3 regions of the Janibacter sp. YB324 genome follow, and region 3 is predicted to be linked to each of the others. Evidence: riboswitches for the same ligand, from Rfam matches in the RefSeq annotation. Region 3 holds a riboswitch; each other region holds the start of a gene.

Region 1 (10,319 bases), 930 kb from region 3:
CGCCGACGGAGCCCTGCGCGTCGTCGCGCTCGGCGGTCTCGGCGAGGTCGGCCGAAACATGGCCGTCGTCGAGCACCAGGGGCAGCTGCTCATCATCGACTGCGGCGTGCTCTTCCCCGAGGACCATCAGCCGGGCGTCGACCTGATCCTGCCCGACTTCGAGTACATCCTCGACCGGCTCGACGACGTGCAGGCGATCGTCCTCACCCACGGCCACGAGGACCACATCGGCGCCGTGCCCTACCTGCTCAAGCACAAGCCCGACATCCCGCTCGTCGGCTCGATGCTCACGCTCGCCCTCATCGAGGCCAAGCTCAAGGAGCACCGGATCAAGCCCTTCACCCTCGGGGTCAAGGAGGGCGGGCGCGAGAGCTTCGGCGTCTTCGACTGCGAGTTCATCGCGGTCAACCACTCGATCCCCGACGCGCTGGCGGTCTTCGTGCGCACCGAGGGCGGCACCCTGCTGCACACGGGCGACTTCAAGATGGACCAGCTGCCGCTCGACCGTCGGCTGACCGACCTGCGGGCCTTCGCCCGGGTCGGCGAGGAGGGGGTCGACCTCTTCCTCACCGACTCGACCAATGCCGAGGTCCCCGGCTTCACCACCCCCGAGCGCGAGATCGGGCCGGCGATCGACACCGTCTTCCGCAATGCCCAGCGTCGGATCATCGTCGCCTGCTTCTCCAGCCACGTGCACCGCGTCCAGCAGGTCCTCGACGCCGCCGAGCGCAATGGCCGCAAGGTCGCGATGGTCGGTCGCTCGATGGTGCGCAACATGGGCATCGCCGCCGACCTGGGCTACCTCAAGGTGCCCGACCGGGTCCTCGTCGACGTCAAGAAGCTCGACAACTACCCCGACGACGAGGTCGTGCTCATCTGCACGGGCAGCCAGGGCGAGCCCATGGCCGCTCTGTCGCGCATGGCCAACCGCGACCACCGCATCGACGTCGGCGACGGCGACACGGTGCTGCTCGCCTCGAGCCTGATCCCCGGCAACGAAAATGCCGTCTACCGGGTCATCAACGGCCTCATGCGGCTGGGCGCCGACGTCGTGCACAAGGGCAACGCCAAGGTGCACGTCTCCGGTCACGCCAGCGCGGGCGAGCTGCTCTATTGCTACAACATCGTCAAGCCGCGCAATGTCATGCCGGTCCACGGCGAGTGGCGGCACCTCGTCGCCAACGCCGACCTGGCGATCCAGACGGGCGTCGACCCCGACCACGTCGTGCTGGCCGAGGACGGCGTCGTCGTCGATCTCGTCGACGGTCGCGCGCGCATCACCGGGGCAGTGCCCTGCGGCTACGTCTACGTCGACGGTTCGAGCGTCGGGGGTGCGACCGAGGAGCTGCTCAAGGACCGTCGCATCCTGCGCGACGAGGGCTTCATCTCCGTCATGGTCGTCGTCGACTCCTCGACCGGCAAGGTCATCGCCGGTCCGGAGATCACCGCCCGCGGCTTCGCCGAGGACGACGAGATCTTCACCCAGGTCGAGCCCAAGATCATCGCGGCGCTCGACGAGGCGGCCCGCAAGGGCACGACCGACACCCACCAGCTGCAGCAGGTCGTGCGCCGTGCCGTCGGTGGCTGGGTCGGCGGCAAGATCCGCCGACGCCCGATGATCATCCCGGTGGTCGTCGAGGCCTGAGGACGCCGGGGCGAAGGGGGCCTGCCGGGTCCCCCTTCGCCCTACCCGAGGAGGGTCACAGGGCGCGCAGGACGCCGAGGAGTCGGTCGATGTGCTCGGTCGTGGTGCCCAGACCGGCGCTGATCCGCACGGCGGTGTCCTGCTCGTGCTCCGCGAGGAGGTCGTCGACGAGCAGGTGCGCGCAGAACTTGCCGTCGCGCACGCCGATGCCGTGGTCGTCGCCGAGGACGCGGGCGACCTCGCTGCTGTCGTGGCCGTCGACGGTGATCGTGGCGACGGGCGCGGCGTCGCCACCACCGAAGAGCGAGTGCACGTGCACACCGGGGATCTGCTGCAGTCCGGCGAGCAGGCGGATGCGCAGCGCCTGCTCGTGGTCGACGATCGCCTGCTCGTGCTCGGTGATGATCTCGCAGGCCGTGGCCAGGGCGACGGCGCCCAGGACATTGGGGGAGCCGGCCTCGTGGCGCGCGGGGCCACAGGTCCACTCGGTCTCGTCCAGGCCGACGCGGGCGGTGGCCCCGCCTCCGGCGAGGTAGGGGGTCGCGGCGTCGAGCCAGTCGCTGCGCCCGACGAGCACGCCGGCACCGAAGGGGGCGTAGATCTTGTGCCCGGAGAAGGCCACGTAGTCGATGCCCAGGGCGTCGATGTCGACCCGGCGGTGCGGGACGACCTGCGCGGCGTCGAGGGCGAAGCGCGCGTCGTGCTCGTGGGCCAGCGCCGCGAGGCGCTCGATCGGCCAGTGCTCGCCGGTGACGTTGGACGCGCCCGTGGCGACGACGAGCCGGTGCTCGGCCGGGTGGTTGCGCAGGGCCTGCTCGAGCAGGGCGACGGCCTCGTCGTGGCTGTGCGGCACCGGCAGGCGCAGCGCGTCACCCCACGGCAGCAGTGCCGCGTGGTGCTCGGAGGCGAAGACGAAGACCTTGGTGCCCGCGGGCAGCGCCCGCGCGAGCAGGTTGAAGGAGTCGGTCGTGTTGCGGGTGAAGACGACGTGGTCGTCGGTGCGGGCGCAGACGAAGGCTGCGACGGCTTCGCGAGCGGCCTCGTAGCGCGAGCTGGTCACGCGGGAGGCGAAGCCGGCGCCCCGGTGCACCGAGGAGTAGGTGACGGCCGCGGCGGCGACCTCGTCGGCGACCGCCCGGAAGGCGGGCGTCGTCGCGCCGTGGTCGAGGTGGGCGTACTCGACGCTCGAGCCGTCCTCGTCGCGGTAGCTCAGCCCCTCGGAGACGAGCTGCGGCAGGGCGGTGGTCGTGCGGTGCAGGTCGGAGATGGTCATGACGGTGCTCCTGGTCCTTCGGGGACCCAGGTGGCGACCGTGAGTCCGCGCTTGCCGGGCGACGGTCTGTCGCCGGCCAGGTCGTCACCCGGAGCACCCCACCGCGGAGGAGGGTTGCCGACCAGCTAGCCGGGGCTTGTCGCTGGTACTCGTGACCTTGGGTCAAGACCATAGCCCACGTCCGGAGGCCGCTGTCGAGCCCCGGCCGGCCGTGTCTCGGTTCGTGGACGTCAGGCCAGGGCGAGCGCGAGGACCGCGCCGGCCACGAGGTAGGGGCCGAAGGCGAGCTGCGTCGTGCGCGATGCCTTGCGCGTGAGCAGCAGTGCGAGAGCGGCGATCCCGCCGATGACGAAGCCGAGCCAGATACCCACGACCAGCTGGCTCCAGCCGAGCCAGGCGAGCGTCGGGGCGATCGAGACCATGAGCTTGGCATCGCCCATCCCGATCGAGCGTCCGAAGAGGACGAAGGCGAGCAGCACGGTCCCGCCCCCGACGAGGACGGCGGCGAGACCCGCGCGGGAGAGGGCGCCCCAGTCGCCGGTCACGGCCGACGCGACGGTGAGGAGCACCCCCTGGACCGGCACGAGCGGCAGGGTGATGGCATTGGGCAGGCGGTGCACGTCGGCGTCGATCGCGGCGAGCACGAGCCCGGCCGCGGCGAGGGCGAGCGGCGCCAGCAGCGTCGTCCAGTGCCGGTCGGCGAGGCCGAGCGCGACGACCAGCCCGACGAAGGGAGCGAGCGCCGGGACCCAGAGATGGCGGGGGAGGGGACCCCCTTCGTCATCGCGGCGGTAGTGGCCGGCGCGCAGCCACCGCCACGCGAGGGTGCCGAACACGGTCGCGGCGAGCACGACGACGAGGGTCCGGGTGTCCACGGGGCGAGGTTATCCGCTGTGATCCGTGGCCGGTGGTGCGCGTGTGACGCGTGTGTCAGAGGGTGCTTTCGCCTACCCTGCGGAACATGGCCACTCGTCCGTCGACCACCTCGCGCAGCAAGGGCGCCAGCTCCCGACCCAAGGGCTCCACCCGCCCGTCGGGTCGCAAGGCACCCGCCAAGAGCAGCGCGAAGGGGAGGACCTCCTCCCGCAAGCCCGCGTCCGGTGGGGGTCTGCCCCTGCCCGTCGCCGCGGTCCAGCGCACCTGGATGGGTGTCGCCCACGCGACCGGCTCCGGGGTGCGCCGCATCGGCACCAGCGCGAGCCAGATCGAGCCCGAGCACCGCCGAGACGGCTGGGGCTTCCTGGCGCTGGCGCTGGCGCTCGTCGTCGCCGTGCGCGAGTGGTGGGGCCTCAGCGGCGCCTTCGGCGACGTCGTGCACGCGGTGGCTGCGGGCACCTTCGGCCGGGTCGCCTACGCGCTGCCGATCGTCCTGCTCCTGCTCGGCGTGCGTCTGCTGCGCTCGGCGAGCGAGCCCGCCTCCGACGCCCGGCTGGGCTTCGGCAGCGTCATGCTGCTCTTCGCGGCCTCGGGCCTGACGCACATCGCCAAGGACATCCCGCAGCCGCCCGACGGCGCGGGCCCGATGCGTGACGCCGGGGGCATCGTCGGCTTCCTCGCCTCCGACCCGCTGTCGACGGCCGTGACCGAGTGGCCGGCGACGATCCTGCTCGTCCTGCTGGGGCTCTTCGCCCTCCTGCTGCTCACCGGCACCCCGCTGCACGAGGTGCCGCAGCGGCTGGCCTACGTGCGCGCCGCCTTCACCGGTGAGGTGCCGAGCCACGTCACCGCAGCCGACGTCGACGCCCGCCACGATGCGGCCAAGGCGGCGGTCACCCGCGCCCGGCGCCGACGCGCCATCGACCCCGACGAGGAGCAGTCCGGGGAGCGAGACGGCGACACCGCCTACGACCAGGCCGCCGTCGTGCAGCCGGTCGGCAAGGGCCGTCGCAAGAAGTCGGCGGCACCCGCCGCCGACGTCGAGGAGACGACCGAGACCCCGCAGCCCGAGGCCGGCGGGCCGCGCCCGGGCGAGAAGCGCCCGACGAAGAATCCGGCCGTCGCGCCGGTCCCCAGCGGCAAGACCGAGCTGCAGCCGCCGCCGACGACCCAGCTGCCGCAGCGTGTCGAGCAGCTCGCCCTCGCCGGCGACGTCACCTACACGCTGCCCGACAGCCAGTACCTCAAGCCCGGCGCACCGCACAAGGAGCGCTCCGCGGCCAACGACAAGGTCGTCGAGTCGCTCACGGGCGTCCTCGACGAGTTCGGCATCGACGCCCAGGTCACCGGCTTCCACCGCGGCCCGACCGTCACCCGCTACGTCGTCGAGCTCGGGCCCGGTGTCAAGGTCGAGCGGGTCACCGCGCTGTCGAAGAACATCGCCTACGCCGTCGCCTCGGCCGACGTACGCATCCTCAGCCCCATCCCCGGCAAGTCGGCCATCGGCATCGAGATCCCCAATGCCGACAAGGAGATGGTCTGCCTCGGCGACGTCCTGCGCTCCGACGTCGCCCGCAACAACGAGCACCCGATGGTCATGGGTGTCGGCAAGGACGTCGAGGGCGGCTACGTCATCGCCAACCTCGCGAAGATGCCGCACATCCTCGTCGCCGGCGCCACGGGCTCCGGCAAGTCGTCCTTCGTCAACTCGATGATCACCTCGATCCTCATGCGGGCCACGCCCGACGAGGTGCGCATGGTGCTCGTCGACCCCAAGCGGGTGGAGCTGACGGCCTACGAGGGCATCCCGCACCTCATCACCCCGATCATCACCAACGCCAAGAAGGCGGCCGAGGCCCTGCAGTGGGTCGTGCGCGAGATGGATATGCGCTACGACGACCTGGCGACCTTCGGCTACAAGCACGTCGACGACTACAACAAGGCCGTCAAGGCGGGCAAGGTCGAGCCGATCCCCGGCAGCGAGCGGGTCATCCAGCCCTACCCCTACCTCCTCGTCATCGTTGACGAGCTCGCCGACCTGATGATGGTCGCGCCCCGCGACGTCGAGGACTCCATCGTGCGCATCACCCAGCTGGCACGTGCGGCCGGCATCCACCTGGTGCTCGCGACCCAACGCCCCTCGGTCGACGTCGTCACCGGTCTGATCAAGGCCAACGTCCCCTCGCGCATGGCCTTCGCCACCTCGTCGCTCGCCGACTCCCGCGTCGTGCTCGACCAGCCCGGCGCCGAAAAGCTGCTGGGTCAGGGTGACGCGCTCTTCCTACCCATGGGCAAGTCGAAGCCGATGCGTGTCCAGGGCGCCTGGGTCACCGAGTCGGAGATCGAGCAGGTCGTCGGTCACGTCACCGGCCAGCTCAAGCCGACCTACCGCGAGGACGTCGCGCCCGAGACGCCCAAGAAGCAGATCGACGAGGACATCGGCGACGACCTGGACGTGCTGCTCCAGGCGACCGAGCTCGTCGTCACGACCCAGTTCGGCTCGACGTCGATGCTCCAGCGCAAGCTGCGGGTCGGCTTCGCCAAGGCCGGCCGGCTCATGGACCTGCTCGAGTCGCGCGGCGTCGTCGGCCCCTCCGAGGGCTCCAAGGCCCGCGACGTGCTCATCACGCCCGAGGACCTGCCGACGACCCTGGCCCTGATGAAGGGCGAGGAGCCGCCGGCCGCGGAGGAGCCGGTCGCCGAGGTGGATGCCGACGAGGACGACGCGGCTCCCGCCGCCCAAGGCGTCTCGACCGACACCGACGTCATCGACCTGCGCGAGGGCTCACCGGCCGCCACGCACGACCGCTACGCGGCGGACCCGATCGGGACCGAGGTCGTCGAGGAGTGGACCGAGGACGACGACGAGGACGCCTGGTCGCTCACCGACCGTCGCTGACCGACTCGTCCGTCGTGGCGGACCCGTCCGGGGCGACGGGCCCGTCATCCACGACGCCCGCCTCGACGAGCTCGGCCCGCACGTCCTCGTAGAAGTCGAGGACCTCGGCGCCCTGCACCGGCCCGCCAGCGAGCGCTCCGTCGGCACCCAGCAGCACCGCGCCCGGGGTGCCGACCCGGAAGATCCGGGCAGTGATCGCGTCGGGGTCGCGCAGGACGCGACCGGCGAGGTGGGGCTGGGCGGCCACGGCCTCGTCGAGGGGAGACCACACCACGGCCCGCAGGGAGACCGGCCCGAGCCCGGCGTCCCACTCCGGCAACCGCTCGATGACCGGCAGGCAGGAGCCGCACGACGGGGAGAGGAAGAGCAGGAGCACCGCCCCCGAGCTGGTCAGCTCGTGCATCGTCACCGTCTGCCCGTCCTCGGTCTCCAGCACGGCGAAGGGGATCGGCTGGCGCTCGTAGTCAGCCTCCTCTCCGGAGTCCGCGCTGTCAGCGGTGACCGGCTCGCGGGTGAGCGGACCCCCCTTCGCCCCGCCGAAGGTGACGACGACCACGGCAACGGTCAGCACGACCAGACCCAGCCAGACCCAGGTCTGTGCCGAGGCATCGAGGAGGCGGGCCGCGACAGAGTTGTCGGCCGTGGCCGACCACACGCCGAGGGCGGCGACGACGACGAGCAGCACATTGCGCAGCGCGGTCCGGCGCGTGACCTCACCCAGCCCGAGCCGGCCGAAGCAGCTGCAGGTCACCGGGTAGCCGAACCCCAGCGCACGCACGATCACCACCAGGTAGGCGACGAAGAGCGCCAACACCACGACCGAGACGGCCAGCGCGAAGGGGGGCGGCGTGACGACGATCGCCACCGCGAGCACGATCTCGGCCCACGGCAGCAGGACCGGGGCGGGGGAGCGGGTGACGGCCCGCGGCAGGCGCAGCTCGCCGAATGCGCTGCGCGTCTCCTCGGGGTGACGGACCTTGGCGACCCCGCTCACGACCAGCAGGAGGGCGGCGACGAGCGGCGGCAGCAGCAATGGGGCGACGAGCACAGCGCGAGTCTAAGGTTGCCCCATGACGAAGGTCTGGTACGAGCTCGACAGGCGGCCGACGGGGGTCCGTTACTGGGCCGCCGTCGTGCGCAAGCAGCCCTCGGCAATCCTCGTCGGCATCCAGCTCTTCGCGATCGTGCTGCTGCCCTGGGTGGAGTCGGAGAACTGGGGCCGGGCGGTCATCACCTCGCTGTCGCTCTTCGCGGTGACCTTCGGCATCTGGGTCGTGCGCTCCACCCCGGCCCTCACCTGGCTGGCGCTGGGCATCGGCTTCCCGGCCTTCGTCCTCGAGGTGTGGTCGGTGGTCGACCGGAGCAACGTGCCGGTCACCTTTGCCGCGCACCTGCTGCTCGCGATCTTCTACATGTACGTCGCCTACGGGCTCGTGGCCTACATGTTCGCCGACACCTGGGTGACCAAGGACGAGCTCTTCGCCGTCGGCGCCGCCTTCACCGTGCTGCTCTTCGGCTTCACCTATCTCTTCGTCGCGATCCAGACGCTCGAACCGGGGTCCTTCGACGGGCACACGGGCATCGGGCCGAAGTCCTTCCTCGAGCTGCTCTACTTCTCGGCGGCCAACCTCACGAGCGTCGGCCTGTCGGACGTCGTGGCCATCGAGCCCCATGCGCGGGCCGCGACGATCGTCGAGCAGCTGGGCGGTGTGCTCTACGTCGCGATGGTGATCTCCCGGCTCGTGGCCCTGACGGTGAGCCGGGCGCGCAGCTGACGCCCTGAGGTTGCCCGGCCGGTCGCGTCGTGTCGGCCGACGGCCCCCGGGCCACCTAGAGTGTGGGGCATGTCCGTCTCCACCCGCAGCGTCGCCCTGGTCACCCTGGGATGCACCCGCAACGACGTCGACTCCGAGGAGCTCGCCGGCCGGCTGTCCGCAGAGGGGTGGACCCTCGTCGACGACGCCGCTCAGGCCGATGTCGCGGTGGTCAACACCTGCGGGTTCATCGAGCAGGCCAAGAAGGACTCCATCGACGCGATCCTGGAGGCCAATGACCTGCGCGAGCACGGTCGCACCCAAAAGGTCGTGGCCGTCGGCTGCCTCGCCGAGCGCTACGGCAAGGAGCTGGCCGACGAGCTGCCCGAGGCCGACGCGGTGCTCGGCTTCGACTCCTACACCGACATGAGCGCCCACCTGAGGGCGGTGCTCGACGGGCACGCCCCCGAGGCCCATGTCCCCGGTGACCGCCGCAAGCTGCTGCCGATCTCCCCGGTCGACCGCGATGCCAGCGACCTCGCCCTCCCGGGGCACAACGCCGCCGACCTGCCCCGTGCCCGGCTCGACGACCGCCCGTGGGCCCCGCTCAAGATCGCGTCCGGCTGCGACCGTCGGTGTGCCTTCTGCGCGATCCCGACCTTCCGGGGCGCCTTCGTCTCGCGCCGGCCCAACGACGTCGTGGCCGAAGGGAGGTGGCTCGCCTCCCAGGGGGTGCGCGAGCTCTTCCTCGTCAGCGAAAACTCCACGTCCTACGGCAAGGACCTCGGCGACCTCGACCTGCTCGAGCAGCTGCTCCCCGAGCTCGTCGCCATCGAGGGCATCGAGCGGATGCGCGTGTCCTACCTGCAGCCGGCCGAGATCCGCCCCGGCCTCCTGCGCGCCATGGCGAGCACCCCGGGCGTCGTGCCCTGGTACGACATCTCCTTCCAGCACGCTGCCGGGCCCCTGTTGCGGCGCATGCGGCGCTTCGGTGACACCGACTCATTCCTCGGCCTGATCGAGGGCATCCGTGAGAATCAGCCCGAGGCCGGCATCCGCTCCAACGTCATCGTCGGTTTCCCCGGCGAGACCGAGGAGGACGTCGCCGAGCTCGAGCGCTTCCTCGTCGCGGCGCGCCTCGACGTCGTCGGGGTCTTCGGCTACTCCGACGAGGACGGCACCGAGGGTGAGCTGCTCACCGACAAGGTCGATCCCGAGGTCATCGCCGAGCGGGTCGACCGACTCACCCGGCTCGTCGAGGAGCTGACCGCCCAGCGCGCCGAGGAGCGCATCGGCGAGCAGGTCACCGTGCTCGTCGAGGAGGTCGACGAGGAGAGCGGCGAGGTCGTCGGTCGTGCGGCCCACCAGGGCCCCGACGTCGACGGCGTCACCCTGCTCACCGGCGAGGTCGACGACCTGGTCGTCGGCGCGCTCGTCACCGCCGAGGTCGTGGGCACCGAGGGCATCGACCTCATGGCGGAGGTACGCGCATGAGCACCGAGAGCACGACCCCGGCCCCCAGCCCGTGGAACCTCCCCAATGCCCTGACGGTCATGCGCATCCTGCTCGTGCCGGTCTTCGTCTGGCTGGTGCTGCGCCACGGCGGCGACGACACCGGCACGCGGTGGTGGGCCTGGGGCGTCTTCGCCGTCGCCATCATCACCGACCGCATCGACGGGGACCTCGCCCGCGCCAAGGGCCTGGTCACCGACTTCGGCAAGGTGGCCGACCCGATCGCCGACAAGGCGCTCACCGGTGCCGGCTTCATCACGCTGTCGATGATCGGCGAGATCCCGTGGTGGATCACCGTCGTCATCCTCGCCCGCGAGCTCGGCATCACGCTCATGCGCTTCTGGGTGATCCGGCACGGGG
Region 2 (10,319 bases), 230 kb from region 3:
CATCCGGCGCACGTCGCTCAGACGCACGTCGAGCCTCTCGGCCACGTCGGGGAGGGTCAGCCAGTCGATCTGCGCAGGGGTCTCGTCCACGCCCGACAGTGTGTCAGCCGCTCCCCGAGATCCCGCGCGAAGGGGGCGCGTCGCCGTTCATCCGGCCTCCTGAGGAGATCTTCGGTACCGTCGGTGCCGAATCAACATACGTCACACCAGTCACACGCACCCCATGCCACCGGGCGTCCCCTGCGCCCCGTACATCGGAGTCCCCCTTGGTCCTTCCGCTCATCGTCCCCGTCCCGGCCACTCCCGTGGCCCCGGCGATCGACCTGACCGCCGAGACCACCACGCACGTCACCTCCTCCGCCGGGTCGCGCCACCACACCGTGCGCTCCGGCGAGACGGTCTACGACATCGCCGCGCGCTACCGCGTCTCCCCCGCCGCCCTGCTCTCCCGCAACGGCCTGTCCTCGAGCGACTTCATCCACCCCGGCCAGAAGCTCACGGTGCCCGGCCGCGCATCGGGCGGGTCCTCCCCTTCGTCCTCGGCCAAGCCCGCCCGCTCCGGGGCGACCCGCGGCTACACCGTCCGCAGCGGTGACACCCTCTCCGGCATCGCCGCCCGCCACGGCATGAGCGTCGACCGGCTGCGCAGCCTCAACAACCTGGAACGGGGCTTCATCCACCCCGGCCAGCAGCTGCGCGTCACCGGCACCGCCGCCAAGCCCGCCAAGCGGGCCACGAGCCGACCCGCCGCGACGGGGTCGCACACCGTGCGCTCCGGCGAGACGCTCTCCGGCATCGCCGCCCGCCACGACATGAGCGTCACCCGCCTGGCCAAGCTCAACGACCTGAGCACCCGCGACTTCATCCACCCGGGCAGCACGCTCAAGGTCACCGGCTCCTCGAGCCCGGCGAAGAAGGCATCGCGACCGGCGAAGAAGAACAACACCTTCGCCGGTCGCACCTACGCCGACCACATCGTCGACGCCGCCGACCGCAACCGCTCGACCCTGGCCGCCCGCTCGGTGCCCAGCCGCGACGCGACCAAGGACAAGATCACCCGGATCTCCCGCCAGCACGGCGTCGACCCCTCCCTGGCCCTGGCGATCTCCTACCAGGAGTCCGGCTGGGACCAGCGTCGGGTCTCCGTCGCCAACGCCGTCGGCGCGATGCAGGTCATCCCGAGCTCCGGCGAGTGGGCCTCGCAGATGGCCGGGCGCGACCTCGACCTGCTCGACACCGACGACAACATCACCGCCGGCGTCCTGCTCCTCAAGGTCCTCACCCAGCAGGCCGACACGACCTCCGAGGCCATCGCCGGCTACTACCAGGGCCTCGCCTCGGTGGAGAGCAACGGCATGTACGGCGACACCCAGCAGTACGTCGCCAACGTCAAGGCACTCCGAAGCCGGATGTGACGGGCTGACGCAGGGGGCGAACCTAGACTTTGGGCGTGACCACCGCATCCACGCACCCGCTCGTCGGCGATCTCGTCGACGGTCGCTACCGCGTGCTGCGCCACCTCGCCGACGGCGGGATGGCCACGGTGCTGCTCGCCACCGACACCCGGCTCGACCGGGAGGTCGCGCTCAAGGTCATGCGCCCAGACCTCGCGGCCGACGAGACCTTCGTCTCCCGCTTCCGCCGCGAGGCCCGCTCCGCCGCGCGGCTGAGCCACCCCAACGTCGTGCCCGTCTTCGACCAGGGCGAGGACGGCGGCCAGGTCTTCCTCGCGATGGAGTACGTCGAGGGACGCACCGCGCGTGCGGTGGTCGACACCGAGGGCGCGCTCACCGTCCGTGCCGCGCTCGACGTCCTCGAGCCGGTGCTCACCGGTCTGGCGGCCGCCCACGAGGCCGGCTACATCCACCGCGACGTCAAGCCCGAGAACATCCTCATCCCCGAGCGGGGCGCGATCAAGGTCGCCGACTTCGGCCTGGCCCGGGCCGTCACCTCGCAGACGACCACCGCCGAGGACGGGGTGCTCTTCGGCACGGTCGCCTACCTCTCCCCCGAGCAGGTCGAGCGCGGCATCGCCGACGCCCGCAGCGACGTCTACGCCGCCGGGCTGATCCTCTTCGAGCTGCTCACCGGGCAGCGGGCGATCGACGGCGAGTCGCCGATCCACGTCGCCTTCCGGCACGTCCACGGCTCGGTGCCGCGCCCCTCCGAGCGGGTCGAGGACCTGCCGGGCGAGCTCGACGACCTCGTCGCCCTGGCCACCGCGCGCGACCCCGACGAGCGCCCCCGTGACGCGGGCGCCTACCTCGCCGAGCTGCAGCGGGTGCGCGCCGGCCTGACGCCCCAGGAGCTCGACCGTCGACCGCACGTCGTCGCCGGAGGAGCCGCGGCCACGGCCTCGCCGCAGGGCCGGCCGGCGGGTGGCGCAGCGGCCACCGTCGCCCACCCACGCCCCGAGCGCACGCGCGCGATCGACACCGGTGCCGCGGGTGCAGCAGCAGGTGGCGCCGGCGCAGCGGGTGGCGCCTCGACCACTGCAGCGGAGCCCCCTTCGTCCCGGCGGGGGTGGCGCCGCGCGCTCGTCGCACTCCTGCTCGTCGTGGCGCTCGCCGCCGGCGGTGGCTGGTGGTGGACCCAGGAGGGCCCGGGCAGCACGGTTGTCGTGCCCGACGTCACCGGCCTCTCCCGCGCCGACGCGGAAGCCAGCCTCACGCAGGACGGCGACCTGGGCTACGTCGAGTCCTCGGCCTTCGACGAGCAGGTGCCCAAGGGCGAGGTCATCACGTCCAACCCGCCGACCGGCACCGAGCTGTCGAAGGGGTCCGACGTCACCGTCGTCGTGTCCAAGGGGCCCGAGCGCTACGAGGTCCCTGACCTCACCGGCCGCACCGCCGCCCAGGCCAGGACCACGCTCGAGCGACGCACCCTGACGGTCGGTGCGACGACGCAGGCCTGGGACGACGACGTCGCCAAGGGCCGCATCGTCTCGACGACGCCCGCCCCCGGCACCGAGGTCAAGCGCGACGCCAAGGTCGCCCTCGTCGTCTCCAAGGGCCCCGAGCCGGTGGCCGTGCCGACGGTGACCGGTCAGGGCGCCGAGGCGGCGACCGGCGCGATCGAGGAGGCCGGGCTCGAGGTCACCCGCGCCGACGACGCCTACTCGACGAGCGTGCCCAAGGGCTCGGTCATCAGCCAGTCCCCGAGCAGCGGCATGCTCCTGCCAGGTGAGACCGTGACGATCACCGTCTCCAAGGGCCCGGAGATGGTCGCCGTCCCGTCGGTCGAGGGCCTGAGCCGCTCCGCGGCGACGACCAAGCTGGAGGCCGCGGGCTTCAAGGTCGCGGTCCAGACCTTCCTCGGTGGGCCGCTCGACGAGGTGCGCGCCTCACGCCCGAGCGGCGGCACCGCCCCCAAGGGCTCGACGGTCACGATCCTCGTCGTCTGACGCACTCAGGTGGTCGCCCGACGAAGGGAGTCAGACCGCCGGCGCGTAGTGCGAGGCGTCCCCCGTGATCGAGCGGCTGCGCTCGCCGTCGATGCCGACGGGCACCTCACGGCGACGGTGACCCGCTCGAGACGGCGGGGCAGCCCGTCGTAGTTGTCCGGCGCGTAGCGCTGGGTGATCTGGTGGTCGAAGATGACGAGCTGGTCGGGCTCCCAGACGACCCGGACGACATTTTCCGGGCGGGTGACATAGCTCTGGAGGAGGCACAGGATGTCCCGGCTCGCGGTCTTCGACAGCCCGACGAAGCGGGAGACGAAGCCACCGAGGTAGAGGCCCCGCTCCCCCGTGCGGGGTGGTTGGCGGATCGACGGTCGACGAAGGGAGGCTCGTCGCCGGTGGTGGGAGTGCTGGGTCGCCGGGGGTCTGCATTGCCGTAGGGCAATGCAGGTTCAGGTCGGCCGGGCTTCGCATTGCCGTAGGGCAATGCAGGTTCAGGTCAGCGACAGAGGGCGCTGTTGACCCGCAGGAGGTCGACGTGGCGCCGCAGCGCCGGACGCAGCGACCGCGGTGCGGTCGTGACGGTGGTGCTCATGGGTGTCCGTCCTGTCATGAGGCCGGTGAGTGCCTCGCGCTTGCTCCGGCCACGACGACCGGAGCCAGGTCCTCACCCGGAGCACCCCACCGCGAGTGGAGGGTTGCCGCCCAGCAAGCCGGGGCTTGACGCTGGATCTCGTGACCTGAAGAAGAACCTACGCAGATCCATCTCCTACTGCAAAGGAAGGAGTTAACTGTCTCGCCATCCGGACCTCTCGAGTCCCCTTGCCCCGCAACGGGGCCCGGCTGACTCGACAGGTGGTTGTGTGGTCAACCGGTAGCGCCGGGTGCCGGCAGCGCCCCATGAGCGTCGCCGGTGCCCAGGGCTACCGGTTCAACACACAACCATCAGCACCACGAAGGGAGTGCCGCAGCGAGCGCGACGAAGGGTGGGGTCGACGCGAATCAAGAAAAAGTCCGGACTGCCTGCGCCCCCATGAGAGGCAGACCACGCGGTCCGGACTTTTCCCCAGCGTCGACCCCACCCTTCGGCGGGCACCCCGGTCTTCGACAGGACGGGCGAGAGGGACTCAGCCCTCGCTGAGCATCTCCGCGGTGAGGAAGGCCAGCTCCAGACTCTGCTGGTGGTTCAGGCGCGGGTCGCAGACGCTCTCGTAGCGCTTGTTGAGGTCCTCGTCGAGGATGCGCTCGGCGCCGCCGAGGCACTCGGTGACGTCGTTACCGGTGAGCTCGACGTGCAGGCCGCCCGGGACGGTACCCAGGGAGCGGTGCACCTCGAAGAAGCCACGGACCTCGTCGACGACGTCCTCGAAGTCGCGCGTCTTGAAGCCGGACGCGGACTCGAAGGTGTTGCCGTGCATCGGGTCGCAGATCCAGGTGATCATCGCCCCGGAGTCGCGGACCTTTTCGACGATGGCCGGCATGGCCTCGCGGATCCGGCCGGCCCCCATGCGGGTGATGAAGGTCAGGCGGCCGGGCTCACGCTGCGGGTCGAGCAGGTCGATGATCCGCAGCAGCTCGTCGGGGTCGGCCTTGTCGGAGACCTTCATGCCGATGGGGTTGCGGATCCGGCTGACGAAGTCGAGGTGCGCGTGGTCGATCTGCCGGGTGCGCTCGCCGATCCACAGGAAGTGCCCCGAGGTGTCGTAGAGGTTGCCGGTGCGCGAGTCGACGCGCGTCATCGGCCGCTCGTAGTCGAGCAGCAGCGCCTCGTGGGCGGACCAGAACTCGGTGGCCCGCATGGCCTCGAAGTCGACACCGCAGGCGGCCATGAAGCGCATCGCCTTGTCGATCTCGCGGGCCAGGCCCTCGTAGCGCCGGTTGGCGGCGTTGGAGACGAAGCCGACGTTCCAGTCGTGGACGCGCCGCAGGTCGGCGAAGCCGCCCTGGGTGAAGGCGCGCACGAGGTTCAGCGTCGCGGCGCTCGTGTGGTAGCCGCGCAGCAGGCGCTGCGGGTCCGGCTCGCGCGACTCGGGGGTGAAGGCGAAGTCGTTGACCATGTCGCCGCGGTAGGCGGGCAGGGTCACGCCGTCACGGGTCTCGGTGTCCTTGCTCCGCGGCTTGGCGAACTGCCCCGCCATGCGGCCCATCTTGACGACCGGCATGCCGGCGCCGTAGGTGAGGACGGCGGCCATCTGGAGCACGGTCTTGATCCGGTCGCGGATGTTGTCGGCGGTGGCGTGGACGAAGGTCTCGGCGCAGTCACCGCCCTGTAGGACGAAGGCCTCGCCGACCGACGCCGCGGCCATCCGGTCGCGCAGGTCGTCGCACTCGCCGGCGAAGACGAGCGGCGGATAGGTCGCCAGGCTCGCCACGGTCTCGTCGAGGGCGGCGCGGTCGGGCCAGCTCGGCTGCTGGGCGGCCGGCAGGTCGCTGTCGATGGTTGCGGCGGTCATGGGCGCAGGGACTGCAGTGGTCACCCGTCAAGGATAGGCCGCGACCCTCTTCGCCCCGGCACCCGTCCAGCCACAGGACGAAGGGAGGTCACTCCGGCTGGTCGAGGCCGCGGCTGATGGCGAAGCGGGTCAGCTCGACGCGGTTGTGCAGGTGGAGCTTGCCGAGGATGTTCTGCACGTGGTTTTGCACGGTGCGGTGGGAGATGACGAGGTCGGCGGCGATCTCCTTGGCCGTCATGCCCATGGCGACGTAGCGCAGGATCTCGGTCTCGCGCTCGGTGAGCTCGGGCACCGGCGAGGCCGACTCCTCCTCGGCCACGGCAGGTGCGGTGCGGGCCCGGCTGCGCATCTCGCGGAACTCGCCGAGCACCAGCCCGGCGAGCCCCGGGGTGAAGACGGCCTCCCCCGCCCCGGTGGCCATCACGGCGTCGCGGATCTCCTGCGGCGAGGCGGACTTGACGAGGTAGCCGCTCGCGCCGGCCTTGACCGCGGCGAGGACGTCGTGCTCCTCGCCGCTCGCGGAGAGGATGAGCACCTTGGTCGTCAGGTCGTTGATCGCCGTGCACACCTCGTCACCGCGCAGTTGCGGCAGGTTGAGGTCGAGCACGAGCACGTCGGGAGTGGTCGCCCGGGTGCGCCGGACGGTCGACGGGCCGTCGGCCGCGGTGCCGACGACCTCGAAGCCGGCGTCCTCGAGGTCGCGCACGAGGGCGTCCCGCCACAGCGGGTGGTCGTCGGCGACGAGGACCTTCAGGGGGGCGGTGGGCTCGCTCATGGGGCCGAGCCTGCCATGTCGCCCGTCGGCACGGTGAGCGTGACGGTCGTGCCGCCGGTGCCCGGCGAGCGCCAACTCGCGTCGCCGCCGAGGTCGAGCATGCGGCCGCGGATCGAGCTGCTCGCCCCGAGCCGCCCCTGCTCGGCCGCCTCGACGAGTCGGTCGGGGGCCATCCCCACGCCGTTGTCGCGGACGACGACCTCGAGACCGGTCTCGTCGGCGTCGAGCAGCACCCAGGCCTTGGCTCCCGCGCCTGCGTGCCGCTCGACGTTGTCGAGTGCCGCGGCGACGGCGGCCTCGACCTCACGGGCGGTCGCGGCCGGCACGGTGACCGGCCCGGCGGGCAGCACGACGTCGACCCGCGCCGAGCGAAGGGAGGCCAGCCCCGCAGCGAGGTCACGCACCTGCGAGCCGGAGTCCGCGGACGTGGAGGGCGACGAGGCGTCGATGGCCGCCGCCGGCTCGACGCGCGTGATGAGCGTGCGCAGCGAACGTTCCTGGTCCGCGGCGAGGTCGGCCAGGGCCTCCCCTTCGCCCCCGAGCTGACGACCGCGACGGTTGATCATCGCCAGCGCCTGCAGCACGCCGTCGTGGACCTCGCGCCCGATGCGCTCCCGCTCGGCCAGCCGCTCACTGGCCGCGAGAGCCTGCTCGAGACGCTTCTGGCTCTCGCGGGCCAGCTGCACGGCCAGGCCGACGAGGATCCCGAGGATGTAGAGCAGGAAGATGTTGTGCCAGGTCAGCTGGCCGGGGTGCTCGGCCTGGATGAGGTTGGCCGTGGCGATGACGGTGGCCGCCAGGACGCCGCCGCGGATCCCGCTGAGCAGAGCGCCGGCCATCACCGAGGCCGCGCTCCACACCCCCGGGACCGTGGAGATGCCGGCGCTCACCTCGACGGGGTCGTAGACCTCGCTGGTCAGGAAGATGCCGATGCAGGCGATGGCCAGCTCGACGGCGATGGCCACCCACGTCGGTCGCGGCAGCAGCGGCGCGGCGACCGACCACGCGAGCGCGACGACGAAGAAGACGACGATCGGCCACCACAGGATGACGTGCTCGCGGTGGACGCCCACGAGGATGCCGGCGTAGACGAGCGCGACGAAGCGGTAGAGCGCCAGTCCCCGGCCCCCGGCGCTGTCGATGAGCGGCGACGGGTTGTAGTGCCGCCGCAGCGCGCTCGACCCGGGGTCGATGACCACGGCCTACAGACCGTCCTTGCCGTCGGCGGACCAGGGGTCGTTGCCGTCGGCGCGCTCGAGCGCGTCCTCGAGCTCGGGCACGGCCCGCCCGGGCCGGGCGGCCTCCTGCAGCTCGCGTGCGCGACGACGAGCCTTGGTGAGCAGCTTTTCCTTCATCGACGTCGCGTACATGTCGACGTACTCCTGGTCGGACAGCTGCATCAGCTCGTACATGATCTCGTCGGTGACGGAGCGCAGGACGAAGCGATCGCCCTCCATGCCCTCGTAGCGGGAGAAGTCGAGCGGTGCACCGATCTTGACGCCGATGCGTCGGATGTTGGGGATGATCTGGCCGGTCGGCTGCGCCTTGTCGGTGTCGATCATCGCCACGGGGATCACCGGGACGCCGGCCGTCAGGGCCATGCGGGCGACGCCGGTGCGGCCGCGGTAGAGGCGCGAGTCGGGCGAGCGGGTGCCCTCGGGGTAGAGACCGAGCAGGTCGCCGGTGTCGAGCACGCGCAGGCCGGCGTTGAGTGCCGCCTCGCTCGCCTTGCCGCCGCTGCGGTCGATCGGCAGCTGCCCGACGCCGCGGAAGAAGGCCGCGGTGAGCCAGCCCTTGATGCCGGGGCCGGTGAAGTAGTCGCTCTTGGCGAGGAAGGTGACTCGGCGGTCGACGACCAGCGGCAGGAAGATCGAGTCCGAGAAGGACAGGTGGTTGCTGGCCAGGATCGCCGGCCCCTCCTTGGGAATGTGCTCGATCCCCTCGACCCACGGCCGGAAGAGCACCCTGAGCACGGGCCCGATGAAGACCCTCTTGAGCATCCAGTACAGCACTGCCGCATCACCTCCAGATCGCTGCGAACTCTACGGTAACGAGCGGGTGGATGGCGCGTGCGAGACTGTCCACGAGCGAGCACCCCGAGACACGGCGACGGAGCACGAGATGGTCGAGCGTCAGCACCCCGACGAGGAGGACGTCGACGCGGCCTTCGCCTCGATCGTCGCCCGCTGGGACGACGAGCTGCCGACCGAGGACCTGCCCGACCACGAGCACCCGGGGCCCCCGGTCGACCCCACCCCGACCGCGCGCCGGCAGAGCACCGGCGACGTCCGCGGCGCACTGCGTCCCCGCGACCCCCGGCCCGACACCGACGAGCCCCGCTCCCCTGCCGCCGACGAGCCGGCCGTCCCGTGGCGGGTCGACCCGACCCACTCCGTCGCCGACGCCCTGCTGTCCTCCGACGACGACCCGGGTCAGGCCGACGACGGTGAGGGCTTCACCCCGTCTCCCCCGGCCCCGTTGCCGCCGCGCACCGACCGCCTCTTCTGGGGGGCGCTGCTCGGCCTCGTCCTGGGGCCCCTCCTCCTCGTCTGGCTGGTCGCCACCCGCCCCGACTCCGGAGGATGGCTCACCGCCGTCGCGATCGCGCTCGTCGTGGGCGGCTTCGCCTGCCTGGTCCTGCGCCAGCCGAGCAACCGCGACGACGACCCGACCAACGGCGCCCGGGTCTGACGCACCCGCTGCGCTCCCGGCTCGCCGGCTCGTCCGTCAGCCGGTGACCGTGACCCGCGGCCCGGTCAGCTCCGTGGTCTCGACATCAACCCACACCGGTCGGTGGTCGGTGCCGGCCGTGAGGTCCTCCGCCACCCACGGCACGTCGCGGTGCGGCAGCACCCGCACGTCGGGCGTGGCGAAGACGACGTCGAGCACGTGCTCGGGCCGCCTGGAGGGGAAGGTCGGCTCGAGCGGGCTCACCGGCCGCATCGCCCCGCCGAAGAGCTGCCAGGCGGCCCCGTCGTCCTGCTCGTTGAGGTCACCGGCGAGCAGCGCCGGACCGGGCTGGGCGGCGAGGTGCGCCATGATCTCGCGGGCGTGCTCGAGGCGCTCGTCGCCGTCGAGCCCGAGGTGGACGCTGGCGACGGACACCGCCGTGCGGCCGAAGGGAGCCACCCGCGTCACCGCGAAGCCGCGCCGGTCGCGCCGGGTCCGGTACGGCAGTCGGTGGTGAGTCACGGAGACGACATTGGTGCGCAGGTGGGTCAGCACGCTCGTCTGCCCGGCGCGCTGGTCGCGCCCGGACCACACGAGCCCGCAGCGGCGGGCGAAGTCCGCGATCCGGTGGTCGACCGGCCCGATCCACGGCACCTCCTGCAGGCACAGCACGTCGGGGTCGATGGCCCGGACCGTGCGGGCGAGCGCCGCGACGTCGTCCTGCAGCGCACGCACGTTGTAGGAGGCGACGCGCAGGCTCACACCTGCTCCTCGGCCCCCAGTGACGCCGCCCCGATGAGCCCCGCGTCCGGACCGAACCGCGCCGCGACGATGCTCGCCGCCGGGCGGTAGCCGCGACCGGTCAGCTGGCGCGCGAAGGTGTCGCGGGCCGGGTCGAGCAGCAGGTCGCCGGCGGCACTCACGCCACCACCGATGACGAAGATCTCCGGGTCCAGCGCCGCCGCGAGGTTGGCGATGCCGACCCCGAGCCAGTGCCCGATCTCGGCGAGCAGCTCCACCG
Region 3 (10,319 bases):
CCGTCGGCTTCAGCATCCACGTGCCGCACTACCTGGCCCAGTCGACCTTCCACGACGGCGCGCTCACCGCGCTCAACGCCATCGTCGACTGCACCGGCCTCAACCTGCCCAACGACGCGCTCGCCGAGGCCGCGCGCGAGGGGCGGATGCAGATCGAGCGCGAGATCGAGGACAACGACGAGGTCCGCGAGGCCGTCCAGGCCCTCGAGCGTCAGTACGACGTGCACCTGCGTGGTCTCGAGCGCCCTAGCCTGCTCGCCGTCGAAGGGGAGGACCTGCCCTCCGCGGACGAGCTCGGCGCGGAGTTCGAGGACTTCCTGCGCACGGTCGACGACTCGGAGCAGTAGGCCTACTTGGCCTCCGACCACCGGCGCACGATGCTGGTGTCGGCGACGAAGCGCACCTGCTCGCCGCCCAGCCACCGGCGCGCGGCGTCGGTGAGGGCCCGGTCGACGAGGGCCGCGGCCTGCTCCGCGTGCTCCCGCGGCACGTGGACGAGCAGCTCGTCGTGCAGGCACAGCACGATCCGCCCCTGCAGCGGGCGCACCGCGACCCGCACCGTCGCCGCCCACGCCTTGAAGAGCTCGGCGGCCGAGCCCTGGATGACCGCATTGCGGGCGAATCGCCCTCTGGCTGCGGCGAGCCCGTCGCGAGCCTCCGCGTCGAGCGCGCCGCTCGAGAAGTCCGTGCGCACCAGACGCCCGCCGAAGGTGCGCACCGGCTCACCGCGCCGCCCGCGGTCCTGGGCGCGCTGCAGGTGCGCCATCGCGACGGGGTACTCGCGCTCGAGACCCGCGAGCGCCTCGGCCGCCGGACCCGATCGCTGGCCGTACATCGCGGCGAGCACCGCGATCTTGGCCACCGAGCGCTCCACGCCGAGCCGCTGGGCCACCGGGGCGTAGAGGTCGTCCTCGCGGGTGGCGGCCGCGAAGGCCTCGTCGCGCGAGACGGCTGCGAGCACGCGTGGCTCGACCTGACCGAGGTCGGCCCGCACGAAGACCCAGCCCTCGTCGGCGGCGACCGCCGGCCGCAGCTCGGCCGGGAGGTTGTGAAGCCCCGCCTGGGCGGTCATCCGGCCGGCCGCCCCGTCGCAGGCCGCCCACGCGCCACGCAGCCGGTCGTCGGCGCCGACGTGCTCGCGCAGCCACCGCCAGCCGTAGGTCGTCGCGATCCGCTCGCGCTTGCGCCACTCGAGCAGCGCCGGCACGACCGGGTGGGTGGCCCGGTGCGCCTCGAGGACCCACTTGCGCGTCGACGGCACGTCGACCCCGGCGCGGGCGAGCATCGCCTTGACCTGGGCGGGGTTGCGCAGGTCGACGTGCCCGGTGCCGGGCAGCGCCGCCAGCACCGGCGCATCGCGGGTCGTGCGGGCCGCGAGCTCCTCGTCGAGGCTGTGCGGCTCGTCGCCGGCGGCCTCGGTCACCAGACGGCGGGCGGTCGCCCGGTCGATCGGCAGCCCGTGCTGCTCGAGCTCGACGCAGAGCACGGCGGCGGCGGACTCGGCGTGCGCGGTGGCGAGCGCACGACCACCGCGAGCGGTCATCCCTTCGTGCTGACGGGCGGCGACCTGCCGGGCCGCGTCGGCGAAGGCGGCGCACCGCTCAGGCGTCGTCAGCCACGCCCCGGTCACGGCATCGGCCCGCAGGTGGCCGTCGTCGCGGACGAGCTGCTCGGCCGGCAGCTCGTCGGAGAGCAGGTCGAAGAGGTCGCCGGTCGGTGCGGCCGGCGCGGTTGCAGGGTCGAGGCCGCGGACGGCGGCCCACGCCAGCTCGGGTCCCGCGGCCCAGCCGCCGTGGGCGAGGCGGTGCGCCTCGGCGACGTCCCACGTGCGGTCCAGACGGGCGCCGGCGGTGACGAGCGGGGCGACCGCGGCGGCCGACCAGGTCACCCAGCGGGCGTCGGGGGAGAGGGCGGCGACGAGCGAAGGGAGGTCCCGCGCGAGCACGGGATCGCCGTGCGGGGGGAGCGCCGCACCCACACCGTCGACCCCGACGACGACGGCTCCCGGCTGCTGTCCACCCACGGTGCGTGAGGCTACCCGCGTCCACCGACGGGCCCCCTTCGCCGTGGCAGGATGCCGACATGGGATTCATCTCCGACCGACTCGGCTTCGGCAAGAAGAAGCAGGTGCAGGACACGCGGACCGCCCTCGAGCAGGCGCGTGACCCCAAGAGCCGCCAAGGCCTGTCCGGCTCCTCGCTCAAGCTCGTCGAAAACCTCCTCGACACCGGCATCGACGGTCGCGGCCCCTTCGACTCCGCGGCGCAGGTCGCCGACAAGGCGCTGGCCAAGCACGGCGGCGACGTCGACAAGGCAGTCGACGAGGTCGTCGGCGACACGCTCAAGCTCGCCGGTGCCAACGGCTTCCTCACCAACCTCGGCGGCTTCGCGACCATGGTCGTCGCCCTTCCGGCCAATGTCCTGGGCTTCTACGTCCTGGCGACCCGGATGTCGGCGGCCGTGGCCCGACTGCGCGGCTATGACCTCGCCCAGCCCGAGATCCGCTCCGCCGTCCTGCTCAGCCTCGTGGGTGCCGACGCCCAGGACCTGCTCGCCAAGGCAGGGGTCGTCGCGCCCACCGGCCGGCTCGCCGGCATGGCCGCCCAGCGACTGCCCGGGCCGGCCCTGATGGTGGTCAACAAGGCCGTCGGCTTCCGCATCCTCTCGACCGCCGGCAAGGGCGTCTTCACGCGCTTCGGCAAGGCCGTGCCGGTCGTCGGCGGTGCCGTGGGCGCCGGTATGGACGTGTGGCTGATGCGGCAGATCGGCGCGCACGTGCGCACCGAGTTCCCGGCGGCGAGCGTCGACGTCGGGTAGCCTCCCGCGGGTCCGTGACACTCGCCACAGGGAGCTCTCGTCTCATGTCACTCGCCGAACTCGTCGACTCCGCCAACGGTTTCATCTGGTCGATACCGCTGGTCGGGCTGTGCCTGGTCGCAGGTGTCTACTTCACCGTCCGCACCGGCCTGGTGCAGGTCCTCGGCATCCCGGACATGGTCCGGCAGCTGACCAAGGGCGAGAAGTCGCAGGACGGCACCTCCTCCTTCCAGTCGCTGATGATGTCGCTGGCCAACCGCGTCGGCATGGGCAACATCGGCGGCGTCGCCACCGCCATCGCCTTCGGTGGTCCGGGTGCGGTCTTCTGGATGTGGGCCGTGGCCTTCTTCGGGGCCGCGACCTCCTTCATCGAGTCCACGTTGGGCCAGATCTACAAGGAGAAGGACCCGGACACCGGTGAGTACCGCGGTGGCCCGGCCTACTACTTCGAGAAGGCCTACGCCCACAAGGCCAGGACCCTCTCGCTCGTCTACGCGATCGTCTTCGCCGTCGTCACCGTCTTCGCGATGAGTTTCTTCCTGCCGGGAGTCCAGGCCAACGGCATGTCCTCGGCCATCGAGTCGGCCTGGGGCGTGCCGACGTGGGCCACGGCCATCGGCGTGGTCATCGCCCTGGCCTTCATCGTCATCGGTGGCGTCAAGCGGATCGCTGCCTTCGCCGCGTTCGTCGTGCCGCCGATGGCGATCCTCTACATCCTCTTCGCGCTCGTCGTCTTCTTCGTCAACATCGACCAGGTCGGCCACGTCTTCGGCGAGATCTTCTCCGGAGCCTTCGGCGGACACGCCGTCTACGGCGCGATCATCGGCCAGGCGGTCAAGTGGGGCGTCCAGCGCGGCATCTACTCCAACGAGGCCGGCCAGGGCACGGGCCCGCACCACGCGGCGGCCGCCGAGGTCTCGCACCCGGCCAAGCAGGGCTTCGTGCAGGCCTTCGCGGTCTACATCGACACGCTCTTCGTGTGCACGGCCACGGCCTTCATCATCATCTCGACCGACATGTACACCGTCTTCAAGGGCGAGACCTTCGGCGACGAGACGCTCTACGTCGGTGGGGTCGGCACCGACACCGAGCCGGGGCCGGGCTTCGTCCAGGCGGGCTTCGACACGCTGGCTCCGGGCTGGGGCTCGAGCTTCGTCGCGCTGGCGCTCGTCTTCTTCGCCTTCACGACGATGGTCGCCTACTACTACATGGCGGAGGTCAACCTCGCCTACCTGACCCGCAAGATCCGCAACGGCGTCGTGCGTCGGGGCATGATCCGCGCGCTCCAGGCCCTGATCCTCGTGTCCGTCGCCTACGGCGCGACGACGACCGCCGGCTCCGCGTGGGGGTTGGGTGACATCGGCGTCGGCACGATGGCTTGGCTGAACATCCTCGGGATCCTGCTGCTGCAGGTCCCGGCGCTCAAGGCGCTCAAGGACTACCACGCCCAGAAGAAGCAGGGCATCGACCCGCAGTTCGACCCGCGTGAGCTCGGGATCGAGGGGGCACAGTTCTGGGAGCAGCGGGCCGATGGCCTGGTGACCCAGGGCGCACCCGGCGACCCTGCGGAATCCTCTGCGGACCCGCGTCGTTGATGACGGGTGGGAGCGCCCTCATCCGATGGCGTCCGAGCGTCAGGAGACCCCGATGGTCATGAGTCGACGGGCCCGCAGCGCGGTCCATCTCGCGTCCGCCGTCCGCAGCGCCTCGCGCCCCGGTGGGCCGAGCCTGCTCCAGCGGCTGCGTGCCGTGCCGCGCATGGTGCGTGCGGTGCGGGCCGGCACCTACACCGGCTTGACCTCGACGCGGCTGCTGATGATGCTCGCGGGCGTCGGCTACATCGTCTCGCCGGTCGACGTCGTCCCTGAGGGGCTGCTGCTCGCCTTCGGCCTGCTCGACGACGTCATGGTGATCGGCTGGGTCGCGGCGACCCTGGTCAAGGAGACCGAGGAGTTCATCGCGTGGGAGCAGGGTGTCGCCGCGCACCAGGCGCAGTGGGCCCAGCAACAGGCCTGGAGCCAGCAGCAGGCCTGGAGCTCGACGGTGCGCTCGCACGTCGTCCCCGACTGACCCCAGACCTGCGGGCGCCCACCCGCTCGTCCACAGCCGGCCCGTCCCCTCTGTCGAGGGGGCGGGCCGCTCGGCATGGTCGGGGCATGACACCGACCGCCAGCCCCCGCGACGCCTCCGAGCTCGCCGTCCTCGTGCCCTACCAGCTCGGTTACCACCCGGGTCCATCCCTCGTCCTCGCCGCCTTGCACGGTCGGCGGCTCGGGATGGTCCAGCGCCTCGACCTCGTCGACGACCCCCGGGCCTGCGCCGCCCTCGCCGAGCACAGCATCGCGATCATGGTCCGCGAGCGGGCGCAGGGGGTCGTGGTGCTCGCCTTCGAGGACGACGAAGGGGGCTCCCGCCCCGTCCGCGCGGCCGTCACCTCGGCGGCCCTGGCGGCCGGTCTCGCCGTCCCTGACCACGTCGTCGTGCGCGACGGCCGGTGCTGGGTCCCGGGGTGCGACGACGGGTGCTGCCCGCCGCAGGTGCGCGCGCTCCCGCGGCCCGAGGAGGTGCCGGCGGTCGCCCCCTTCGTCATGGCCGGGGTGCGGCCGCTCGCCAGTCGTGAGGAGCTGGTCGCCACCGTCGTGCCGCCGACGGACGAGACGCGCGCCGAGGGGGTGGCGCAGGTCATCGTGTCGGGCGAGCCCGTGCCGGTCGACGACGACGAGCTCGCCGCGCTGTGGTCCCACGTGCTCGACCCGCGGCGCAGCGCGCGACCGGTCGGTGACCTGCCCGATGCCGAGCTGGCCGTGCTGGGCGGCTCGCTGCTCGACGTCCAGTGGCGCGACGCGTTGATGGCCGTGCTCGCGCCGGGGTTCTTCTCGCTCGACGACGTGCCGCTCGAGGTCGGCTGGCTCGCCCTCGACGCGGCGGCGGAGTGCCCCTGGGTCGACTGCTGGGAGGGCGACGACGAGCTGCCGCAGGCAGGGGATTGGTCGGACGAGCTGCTCGTCGTCCGTGGTCGGCTCGTCGAGCTCGCCCGGCTCCTGCCGCAGCCGCTCACGCCCACGGTGCTCGTCACCGTGGCGCACCTCGCCTGGTGGGCCGGTGACGGCACGATCACCGGCATCTGCCTCGAGCGGGCCCTCGAGATCGACCCCGAGCACCGGCTGGCCGACCTCATGCTCCGTCTGCTGGCCACGGGGGTGCGTCCGTGGGCCCTGCCCCCGGCCGAGGGTCCGCAGCCCGGACGCGACTCGATCGGGCGCGCCTCGTGACGTTAGAGTTGTCGGCAGGTCATGAGTGCCAGCGTCAAGCCCCGGCTTGCTGGCCGGCAACCCTCCTCGCGACGGGGTGCCCCGGGTGATGACCGGGCCGCGTCGAGGCGACGTGGCAAGGCGAGACACTTCGGGAGCACTCCGTGAGCGTGACGACCACACCCCCCGCGAGCACCGCGCTGTGGCGCGACGGCGACCACCCGGGCGAGCGACGCTTCGTCTCGATCGGGCGGCTGGAGCTGGAGTCGGGCGAGTCCCTGCCCGACGTCGTGCTGGCCTACGAGACCTGGGGGCGCCTGCGTCCCGAGCGCGACAACGCCGTGCTCGTCGAGCACGCGCTCACCGGTGACAGCCACGTCGTCGGCGAGGCCGGTCCCGGTCACCCGACGGCCGGCTGGTGGCCGGGTCTCATCGGGCAGGGCGCGCCGCTCGACGACGACTACTTCGTCATCGCGATCAACGTCCTCGGTGGTTGCCAGGGCAGCACCGGGCCGGGCAGTGCCGCGCCCGACGGCCGGCCGTGGGGCAGTCGCTTCCCGCGCCTCACCATCCGTGACCAGGTCGCGGCCGAGGCGCGGCTCGCCGACGTCCTGGGCATCGAGCGCTGGCACACCGTCATCGGCGGGTCGATGGGGGGCATGCGCACGCTCGAGTGGGTCGCGAGCCACCCCGAGCGCGTCGGCACGGCGATCGCCCTGGCGACCGGCGGCTACGCCACCGCGGAGCAGATCGGGTGGAGCCAGGCGCAGATCCTCGCGATCCGCAACGACCCGTGGTTCGCCGGGGGTGACTACTACGACCACCCGCAGGGCCCCGAGGCCGGGCTGGCCATCGCCCGCCGCATCGCCCACATCACCTACCGCAGCGAGCTCGAGCTGCACGAGCGCTTCGACCGACGGGTCCAGGACGAGCCCGCCGGGCCCGAGGGCCGCCCGCGCTACACGGTCGAGAGCTACCTCGACCACCACGGCGGCAAGCTCGCGCGCCGCTTCGACGCCAACTCCTACGCGGTGCTCTCCGAGGCGATGAACTCCCACGACCTCGGCCGGGACCGTGGGGGGATGTCCGCGGCGCTGCAGGACTTCACCGGTCGACTCGTCGTCGCGCCGGTCGACTCCGACCGGCTCTACCCGCCGCGGCTGTCGCACGAGGTCGTCGCGGCACGTCCCGGGACGCAGCTGCGCACGATCTCCTCGGCGGTCGGTCACGACGGTTTCCTCACCGAGGTCGACCAGGTGGCCGAGCTGCTCCGGGACGTGCTGCGCGGCGACTGATCGGGACACGCCGACGACACCGGTGCCGGAGTGAGACAGGTCACGGGGCCGCGGTGTAGCGTCTGGCCCAGGTAGTCCATCAGCCGAGTTGTGACGAGGAGCGAGCGATGACCATCGTCGTGGGGTACGTGTCGACCAAGGAGGGCGAGGCCGCTCTCGAGCGCGCCTTCGAGGAGTGCCGCCTGCGCAACGACAAGCTCGTCGTCATCCACTCCGACCGTGGTGGCGTGGGCCTGAGCGGTGACACCGCCCGCAAGAACGAGGACGATCTCAAGCAGGTGCGTTCCCGCATGGAGGAGGCGGGTGTCGACGGCGAGGTCCGTGGCCTCGTCCGAGGCAAGGAGCCGGCCGAGGACCTCATCGTCGTCGCCGAGGAGACCGACGCCAGCCTGATCATCATCGGCCTGCGTCGTCGCACCCCCGTCGGCAAGCTGATCCTCGGGTCCAATGCTCAGCGTGTGCTGCTCGACGCGCCCTGCGACGTGCTGGCGGTCAAGGCCCGCTGAGACCCTCCGACCGCCCCTGGTGGCGGCACCCGACGGCCACGCGTTTTATAATGGTCACGAGCCCAGCGCACAGCGACCGGGCGAGTCGGGTCAGACGGGGTCACGCCACTCCCTTCGTCCCGGCGGAATCCTCCGTGACGAAAGGTTGTTGGTGACTGCTGTGTCCCCACGGTCCGTCGAGACGCAGGGCTCCCTCCCCAAGGAGTTCTCGCATCCCTCGCTGCAGGAGCTCGTCCTGAAGGGCCGCACGACCGGATCCATCACCAGCGATCAGCTACAGGCCGCGTTCGGCGAGGCCAAGATCAGCCCCAGTCGGGGGCGGGTCGTCCTGCGCGCGCTGGGCGAACAGGGAATCGAGGTTCAGGTGCCAGAGTCCACTCCGGCGAAGAAGACGGCCAAGAAGACCCCCGCCAAGAAGGCGGCGAGCAAGACCGCGGCGAAGAAGACGGCCACGAAGAAGGCCGCCGCCCCCGCGAAGAAGGCTGCCCCGGCGAAGAAGACCGCGGCGAAGAAGGCCGCCTCCACCGCCACGGCAGCCGCGGCCGCCGCCCCGGTGAAGCAGGCCGCACCCGCCAAGCAGGCCGCCGCGAAGAAGGCTGCCGCGAAGAAGGCCGCGGCCAACCCGACGACCACCACGGCCGAGGAGCCGGCACCCGGTGAGGACGAGGTCCTCGGCGAGGAGCCGGAGGCCAAGGCCAAGCCCGAGACGGAGCAGGACGAGAAGTCCGGCTTCACGATCAGCAACGACGACGAGGACGACGCTCCCGCGCAGCAGGTCGTGACGGCCGGCGCCACCGCCGACCCGGTCAAGGACTACCTCAAGCAGATCGGCAAGGTCGCCCTCCTCAACGCCGAGCAGGAGGTCGAGCTGGCCAAGCGCATCGAGGCCGGCCTCTTCGCCGAGGAGAAGCTCGCCTCCGGCGAGAAGATCGAGATGAAGTTCAAGCGCGAGTTGTGGTGGATCGCCCAGGACGGCAAGAACGCCAAGAACCACCTGCTCGAGGCCAACCTGCGTCTCGTCGTCTCGCTCGCCAAGCGCTACACCGGCCGCGGCATGCTCTTCCTCGACCTGATCCAGGAGGGCAACCTCGGTCTGATCCGTGCGGTCGAGAAGTTCGACTACACCAAGGGCTACAAGTTCTCGACCTACGCGACGTGGTGGATCCGTCAGGCCATCACCCGCGCCATGGCCGACCAGGCCCGCACCATCCGCATCCCGGTGCACATGGTCGAGGTCATCAACAAGCTCGCCCGTGTGCAGCGTCAGATGCTCCAGGACCTGGGTCGTGAGCCCACCCCGGAGGAGCTGGCCAAGGAGCTCGACATGACCCCCGAAAAGGTCGTCGAGGTCCAGAAGTACGGCCGCGAGCCGATCTCGCTGCACACCCCGCTCGGCGAGGACGGCGACTCCGAGTTCGGTGACCTCATCGAGGACTCCGAGGCGGTCGTGCCGGCCGACGCGGTGAGCTTCACGCTCCTGCAGGAGCAGCTGCACTCGGTCCTCGACACGCTCAGCGAGCGCGAGGCCGGCGTGGTCTCGATGCGCTTCGGCCTGACCGACGGTCAGCCCAAGACGCTCGACGAGATCGGCAAGGTCTACGGCGTGACGCGTGAGCGCATCCGTCAGATCGAGTCCAAGACGATGAGCAAGCTGCGTCACCCGAGCCGCTCGCAGGTTCTGCGCGACTACCTCGACTGATCCTCTCGGCGACCTCCGGGGCGAAGGGGAGTCAGCGGCGACGGGGCAGGCGGCGCAGGAGCGAGCGGCCAAACGCGCGCCACGCGTCGACGCCGTCCTGGGGCCACAGCACCGAGCGGACCTGTCGCGAGCGCTGCCGGCCGGAGCGGACCTCGTCGACGACCCCGCCGACCTCGTGGGAGATGTCGGGCAGGTCGGCTCCGGGCGGGGCGTAGCGGGCGCGCTCGAGGGTGGCGACGACGTGGTCGAGCTGCTCCTGCGGCTCGCCCTCGAGGTGCAGGCGCCGGCTGAGCCAGGCGCCGGTCTGCCGCGGGGTCGCGCCGACCGGTGGGCGCAGCCCGAGGTCGTCGAGCTGGGTGATCAGCTCGTGCCACTCGCGCTCGACCCGCTCGGCGTCGTCGACGGCCGAGCGGCGGGAGCGGCGACGGGCCACGAGCGCCGACAGCGGCATGATCGCCAGCACGGCGGCGATGCCGAGCAGCCAGAGCAGCGCGGTGACCCAGGCGGGGCGACCCTCGTCGGGCGCGGTCGCGGCCTCTGGGACCGCGACGTCCTCCTGCTGGTCGTCGGGGCGGGTCGAGGAGCTCGTCGTCTCGTCGGACGAGGTCGAGGTGTCGGTGCCGGCGCTCGCGTCGGAGGTGTCGATCGTGTAGCCGGGCGTCGACGCAGCACGTGAGCCGGGCGTCGGCTCGAAGCGCGTCCAGCCCACCCCCTCGAAGTACAGCTCGGGCCAGGCGTGGGCGTCGCTGAC

The links. Region 3 has a riboswitch for S-adenosylmethionine ahead of H7A72_RS05720 (homoserine O-acetyltransferase). Riboswitches for the same ligand answer to the same signal wherever they lie in the genome.
Region 1: linked by a shared signal. The riboswitch ahead of H7A72_RS10215 (aminotransferase class V-fold PLP-dependent enzyme) and the one ahead of H7A72_RS05720 (homoserine O-acetyltransferase) in region 3 are both predicted to bind S-adenosylmethionine.
Region 2: linked by a shared signal. The riboswitch ahead of H7A72_RS06760 (TauD/TfdA dioxygenase family protein) and the one ahead of H7A72_RS05720 (homoserine O-acetyltransferase) in region 3 are both predicted to bind S-adenosylmethionine.

Annotation. Positions count from the first base shown of each region.
Region 1 is NZ_CP060120.1:2,100,134-2,110,452, reverse strand. It holds gene H7A72_RS10220 (ribonuclease J) at 1-1,645, shown strand, start outside; gene H7A72_RS10215 (aminotransferase class V-fold PLP-dependent enzyme) at 1,701-2,918, opposite strand; SAM riboswitch class IV at 2,961-3,075, opposite strand; gene H7A72_RS10210 (A24 family peptidase) at 3,149-3,793, opposite strand; gene H7A72_RS10205 (DNA translocase FtsK) at 3,880-6,693, shown strand; gene H7A72_RS10200 (MauE/DoxX family redox-associated membrane protein) at 6,677-7,741, opposite strand; gene H7A72_RS10195 (ion channel) at 7,764-8,468, shown strand; gene rimO (30S ribosomal protein S12 methylthiotransferase RimO) at 8,538-9,941, shown strand; gene pgsA (CDP-diacylglycerol--glycerol-3-phosphate 3-phosphatidyltransferase) at 9,938-10,319, shown strand, end outside.
Region 2 is NZ_CP060120.1:1,397,231-1,407,549, reverse strand. It holds gene H7A72_RS06775 (Rv2175c family DNA-binding protein) at 1-90, opposite strand, end outside; gene H7A72_RS06770 (LysM peptidoglycan-binding domain-containing protein) at 267-1,415, shown strand; gene pknB (Stk1 family PASTA domain-containing Ser/Thr kinase) at 1,451-3,403, shown strand; gene H7A72_RS06760 (TauD/TfdA dioxygenase family protein) at 3,409-3,768, opposite strand; SAM riboswitch class IV at 4,027-4,141, opposite strand; gene H7A72_RS06755 (class II 3-deoxy-7-phosphoheptulonate synthase) at 4,528-5,853, opposite strand; gene H7A72_RS06750 (response regulator transcription factor) at 5,942-6,628, opposite strand; gene macS (MacS family sensor histidine kinase) at 6,625-7,827, opposite strand; gene H7A72_RS06740 (1-acyl-sn-glycerol-3-phosphate acyltransferase) at 7,831-8,640, opposite strand; gene H7A72_RS06735 (hypothetical protein) at 8,750-9,319, shown strand; gene H7A72_RS06730 (endonuclease/exonuclease/phosphatase family protein) at 9,356-10,060, opposite strand; gene H7A72_RS06725 (ROK family glucokinase) at 10,057-10,319, opposite strand, start outside.
Region 3 is NZ_CP060120.1:1,167,961-1,178,279, forward strand. It holds gene H7A72_RS05690 (proteasome assembly chaperone family protein) at 1-347, shown strand, start outside; gene H7A72_RS05695 (DNA polymerase) at 350-2,023, opposite strand; gene H7A72_RS05700 (hypothetical protein) at 2,083-2,817, shown strand; gene H7A72_RS05705 (sodium:alanine symporter family protein) at 2,862-4,412, shown strand; gene H7A72_RS05710 (YkvA family protein) at 4,438-4,887, shown strand; gene H7A72_RS05715 (DUF4192 domain-containing protein) at 4,974-6,089, shown strand; SAM riboswitch class IV at 6,107-6,216, shown strand; gene H7A72_RS05720 (homoserine O-acetyltransferase) at 6,233-7,363, shown strand; gene H7A72_RS05725 (universal stress protein) at 7,471-7,869, shown strand; gene H7A72_RS05730 (RNA polymerase sigma factor) at 8,030-9,568, shown strand; gene H7A72_RS05735 (DUF3488 and transglutaminase-like domain-containing protein) at 9,600-10,319, opposite strand, start outside.